One region of the Bacillus sp. PK3-067 genome, then DNA from elsewhere that is predicted to be linked to it. Evidence: predicted binding sites of a transcription regulator. Region 1 holds the regulator's gene; the other holds the start of a gene.
What was found. The regulator LexA, encoded in region 1, represses DNA repair genes until DNA is damaged. The targets are predictions, from matches to a motif close to CGAACATATGTTCG.

Region 1 (3,055 bases):
CATACAATAGTTACTCTTCTTTATCAAGCAATTGCTTCGTATACTCTACATATCTACGATGTACAGTCGCCTTTGAAACATTATGACCAAATCCACGTAATGTTGCTGCAATTTCTTCAAACGTGAGTTCACTTTTTCGCAAACGTACAATTTCCTCAATTGGCACTTCTTTTTTCTCTCTTCCTACACTTAAATGACGATTTTTTAAATTTTTTTCTGGACGATAACCTTTTTCTACTGCACGTTGCATACCTCGTTTAATTTTCAAATTATGAATCTTTCTTTGATATTCTTCAACAATACCAATAATATCTAATACCATTGAATCAGAATCCGACAATTGTAATTCACCATTATGTGTATGCGTATATACTTTTATGCCTTCTTTATGTAAACAATGCATTAACGCGATCTTCGCATTTCCTCTACCAAGACGCGTTTCATCTTGTATAAGTAACACATCAATTTGTTCGTCTCGAATTGTATCCAACACCTCTAATATACCGTCACGTTCAATTGTATATCCACTAGCCTGCTCTTCAATCACCTTAGTAACATTCATTTGATAGCGCTCAGCTAAATGCAATAATTCATCTTTTTGACGTAATAATGATGTTTCTTGCGCTTCTTTCGTTGTACTCACACGTGCATAAATAATTGCATTCATTTTGAACCCCTCTTTCTCCCTATTATTTCCCTATAGTGTAACATAAATCCGCCATTTGTTCGAACTTATGTTTGTAGAATGTTTTTTCACATGTTATACTTATTAATAAGAAAAATGAAAGAAAACGAGGTGTTAGAAAACATGGAAAAGTTAACGAAACGCCAGCAAGACATTCTCGACTTTATTAAGCTAAAAGTACAAGAAAAAGGATATCCACCTTCCGTACGTGAAATTGGTCAAGCAGTCGGCCTCGCTTCTAGTTCTACAGTGCACGGACATTTATCACGATTAGAAGAAAAAGGATACATTCGACGCGATCCAACAAAACCACGTGCCATTGAAATTTTAGGTGAAGACCGAATGGATACGGAAACACAATCTGTTATTCAAGTTCCAATTGTCGGAAAAGTCACTGCTGGTTTACCAATTACAGCGGTCGAAAGCGTAGAAGAACATTTCCCACTTCCAGCTAGTATTGTTGCTGGAGCAGACCAAGTGTTCATGTTACGTATTTCTGGAGATAGTATGATTGAAGCTGGTATTTTCGATGGAGATTTAGTTGTTGTTCGCCAACAGCAGTCTGCATATAATGGTGAAATTGTAGTCGCTTTAACAGAGGATAACGAAGCAACAGTTAAACGTTTCTATAAAGAAAAAGACCATTTCCGTCTACAACCAGAAAACTCTTCATTAGAACCTATCATTTTAAAACAAGTGTCAGTTATCGGGAAAGTAATTGGCGTATATCGTGATTTACATTAAAAATAACAAAAAGAAGATAATTACCTTATTTATATACGGTAATTATCTTCTTTTTGTATTTTGATAGATTTCCATGCATTCTATTTCTTATTAACGAGTTTCAATCGTCACATCTCCCGCAGCCGTTTTACCGCTAATCTTTTTACTACCATTTCCAATTGTTACATTTTTATTTTCTTCATTAAAAATTGTTACATCTCCAGCAGCACTTTGCCCAGTAATTACCGCATCTTGTGGTTTTTCCGATAAAGTAATATCTATATCTCCCGCAGTTGAACTTGCTTCTAGATTATACTTAGAATCATGATCTTGAATATTTATTTCCCCACTTGTTGTTTTTGCGGTCACTTTCCCTAATACCTTCTTAAAGTTCACCTCACCAGCTTTTGTCGATCCCTCCACATTCTTAGCCGTTACTTGTTTCAACTCTACTTCTCCAGCAAGTGTCCTAACACTTACGCTATCACTTTTCACATCACTCATTTCGATTTGTCCAGCAGATGAATTTACTTTTACATCTTGGTAAGAGCGTTCGGGCACAAGGAGAGTCAATTTAGACGTTTGAAACCTAAAATCGTAAAAAGAAAAATCAAATGAAGCACCTTTTTCTCTTTCCCCAATAATTTTTAATGTGTCACCATCTTCTGCGATACGAATCTCTTGTTTACGTACATCTCCCGATTGCTTTACATAAAAAGAAGAGTCAGGAGATTTTTGGACAATAATATCCCCGGCATCTAACTTAACTTCTATATTTTTTAATGTTTCGTTTTTAATTACATTTTCTTTATCGCCTTTTTCAGCAGTTTGTACTGCTTTTTCATATGTTTGGGAAATTCCTATTACTCCAATAATGATACAAGCGATAGCGATTAAAAATAGTTTTTTCATCATTTACTCTCCTTTTATCATTTTGAAGTTCCATATTACATATCGTACACACAATCTCTTAAACCACTTTGTACTATAAAAAGCGATAATACATAAAAATAAACCTACCCCAACAAACGTTATACTAACGAAAAGATCCAACCATATAAAAGTACCCATAAATACTTTTCCAATAACGAAAAATGGTGTTACTACACTAGCAATACCACCGATCCAAAAAGAAAATATAAAAGCAATAATTGCGACTAACGGGCCTAACACAATAATAAAATTAAACAAACTAAGTCCAATCGCTGCCATAACAGCTCTTGTCACATTTGAAGTCGATGGATTTTTTTTCATTTCATCGAAGCGATACATCGCAAGTAATTCTTTCGCGATTACTTTCGGAGAACCAAGGCCCTGTATTATTTCCGATTCAGTTTTCCCCTCTTCTAGTCCAAACTGAAAGTGCTCTTCATAATCCAATAAAATATCTTGCCTCTCTTCCTCTGGTAACTTTCTAAGATAACTTGATAATTCTTTAAGAAACCCTTCTTTACTCATCCCATTCCACCCCTTCAACAATTTCTTGTACCCCTTTCGCAAAATCACGCCATTCTGTTACTAACAAATGAAATTGCGTCTCCCCTTGCTCTGTTAATTGATAATATTTACGAGGTGGCCCTTCCGTAGATTCCTTTAAATACGTTTGAAAATACCCTTCTTTCGTCAAACGACGTAATAAAGGGTATA
Region 2 (3,055 bases), on a different replicon from region 1:
TCTTATAGATATCCATTGTTAAATTGGTAGGTCGGTTCATAGTGTGAGTTTTTCTGAAACCACCAGCGTAATTTTTGCTATAACCAATGGAAAAATGAATAGTTTGAGCTAGTTTGTTTTGCCTTCGCATTCGATAACAAACTTCTTCAATATGCTCCAGTAGAATAATCGGAAATTCTTCTATAGTGTAATCACGCATAAGTATTTGGCTCTTGCCAATAGAAGTTGTTGCTGGAGCGTATTTTTCTGATATGCGGCTAAAATCTATGCCGTTACTATGTAAGTGCAATTCTTCGCCAATGACCCCGAAGCTTTGCTTTAAGTATTTGAGTGGGTATTGCGCTAAGTCTCCGATTGAATGAATTCCTTTTCGGTTTAACTTCGCTTCTGTTTTCCCCGAAATCCCCCAAAACTTACTAAGTGGTCGTATTGGCCATAATTTTATGGGTACATCTTCGTATTTCCAGTATGCTATGCAATCTTTCGTTTTCTTTGCTTCCACATCTAAAGCGACTTTGCTCATTAAAGGGTTGGGACCAATCCCTATCGTGCATTCGATTCGAGTCTTCGCATATATTTCACGCTTGAATTTCAAGGCAAACTCATACGGATCTTTAGCAAACAAATGAATACTATCCGTTATGTCCATAAAGAACTCATCGATGGAATATTGGTGGAAATCCTCAATAGGCACGTATTGTAGAGCCAACTTAGTGATGAAATTAGAGCATTTTATATAAGTGCTCATAATTGGATTCACCACAAGGATATCTTTACGACGTGGTATTTCGTATAATCTTGCCATTTTCTTAACACCCAACGCTTTTAATGGCGGAGTTGCAGCCAAAACAATCGAACCGCTCCTATTCACATCACCGACTACAGCTAATTTAGTATGAAGTGGGTCTAATCCCATCTTGATGCAACTGACTGAAGCATAGAAGCTACGAAGATCTACACATAAAACAATTCGGTTTGGCAATATTGAATAGTCATACACCGTTATTCCTCCTAAATAACAGAACGTTAGTTCTTATTATATACGAATGTATGTTCTTTTATGAAGAGGTTTTTTCAAAAAAATAAAAAGCTGACCATATTTAGTCAGCTTTTTATTAAAAGAAGATACGCGATATAGTACTTAAAACCTCTGATATTCTTAGTAATATTAACAGGCTTGTTGCTTTGATTTTAAAACTAGGCTGGTTAACCGTTATTTTAAATTTGATTTTCTTTCCATTATTATTGAAATTAATTTGCATTTTAAATCCCCCTCATACTTATTAAAGAGGGACAAGTAATTAAAAAATCAAAGTGGTAGGAAAAATTCAAGGAAAAAATAATCAGCCCCTGGTTTTGAGTGCTGATTATCACATCCAAAAGTCATTTTCATTTATGTTTTTTCCTAATTTTTTTAATCCCCTTGTTATTTGGGATATAGTCGAAAATTTAGGTGTGTATTCTTTATCATTACATACTTTCGAAATCGTACCTCTACTTAACTTGGCGGCCTTCTCTAAATCTCCTTGTGTAATCCCTTGCTTGTCTAACCAGCGACCGAACTTACTACGTTTTTTACCTAATCCGAACACCTTTACCACCTCATGAATAGCTTGCCCTTTTCGTCATTTTTTTAAACACGAGAAAAAAACTGACATAAAGACCAAACAGTACACAATACTTTTTACCATACCAAACAAATTGCGATTCTCAGTTCCAAATTGCTAGCCTTTTAAAACTTCGTTTCACCTATTCTGAATAGAATTCGCTCACGGAATACTATTTCAGACATTGAAAGATTAGTATTTTCAATGATTCATAATTGTTTTTATCTCTTCTAATCTCCAGGGACTATTCTTGCAGAATACATAAAGAAGGGTGGTGCGAGTTTGTGATATTTGAGTTAGTAAGTTCAGCTGCAGTCGGTGGTGTAGTCTTCCTATCAAAAATGCATCAAAAAGGAGCAACAAATGATGCCTCTAAGATTCAAAGGATCTGCGTTAATTGTGGTTTGAAAGTAAAAGAAGGGAAAGAGACTAGGACCATACAGCTACTCCGTAAGACGAGGAATGAATGGGGAGTTGAGTATGCATATAGGATTCCGCTCGGCCTTAGCTTCTCCGATTTTGAACAAAAGATACAACATTTAGAAGATGGATTAAATCACAAGAGCAAAGTTTATGATTTTAAACTACAAGACTTCAAATCTCTTCGAATGCGAAAAGATATCTTAAATCAAATACAAAACATCATAAGCAGGAAAAAACTCGTTAGAAAGGAAATTGAGCTGTTTTACGATGGGCTACTTAAAATACGAGTTTACGAGAAAGGGATTCCTGATTTCGTGAAATTTGAAGAAGAGATGATAAAGCAATGTAGGGGATGGGAAGTACCTATTGGTTATACAAGGGATGGATTGATAAAACACGACTTTGACCAGTTATCACATATGATCTCTGCCGGTATGACGGATATGGGTAAATCTAATGTACTAAAGCTCATCATTACATCCTTGGTACGCAACCAATCAGAAAATATAAAGCTATTCCTTATAGATTTGAAGGGTGGTCTCTCTTTCAACCGTTACAGATTCCTAAATCAAGTCGAATCGATTGCGAAGAACCCAGAGGAGGCGCTTGAGACTCTAAGGAAATTACAAGATAAACTGAATGCAAGAAACGAATACTTACTAGAAAAAGGATACGAAGATATAAAAGAAGCCGGAGATCCAGTACGGTATTTTGCAATCGTAGATGAAGCAGCCGATATAGCGCCATACCAGGAGTGCCAGGACATTATTGTTGATATTGGTCGTCGTGGCAGGGCGGCTGGATTCCGTTTAATATATGCAACCCAATATCCGACGAATAGCGCTATGCCGTCACAACTGCGTCAGAACATTGGCGCTCGTGTTTGCTTCAGACTGCAGACAGAAGCCGGGAGTCGTGCTGTGCTAGATGAAGGCGGCGCAGAGAGTCTTCCCAACATAAAGGGAAGGGCTATATATCAAACGAACGAGAAGAAGGTCGTACAGACGATTTATATCGACAATAAG

Region 2: a site for LexA is predicted at 1,044-1,057, ahead of M1D73_RS29515 (Y-family DNA polymerase). Genes of this name have one in related genera too.

The regions. Positions count from the first base shown of each region.
Region 1 covers NZ_CP096490.1:3,681,684-3,684,738, forward strand. Annotated here, with positions in the region: gene M1D73_RS18865 (YneB family resolvase-like protein) at 11-667, opposite strand; gene lexA (transcriptional repressor LexA) at 809-1,429, shown strand; gene M1D73_RS18875 (DUF4097 family beta strand repeat-containing protein) at 1,520-2,323, opposite strand; gene M1D73_RS18880 (DUF1700 domain-containing protein) at 2,324-2,866, opposite strand; gene M1D73_RS18885 (PadR family transcriptional regulator) at 2,859-3,055, opposite strand, start outside.
Region 2 covers NZ_CP096492.1:47,597-50,651, reverse strand. Annotated here, with positions in the region: gene M1D73_RS29515 (Y-family DNA polymerase) at 1-1,000, opposite strand, end outside; gene M1D73_RS29510 (helix-turn-helix domain-containing protein) at 1,371-1,592, opposite strand; gene M1D73_RS29505 (FtsK/SpoIIIE domain-containing protein) at 1,892-3,055, shown strand, end outside.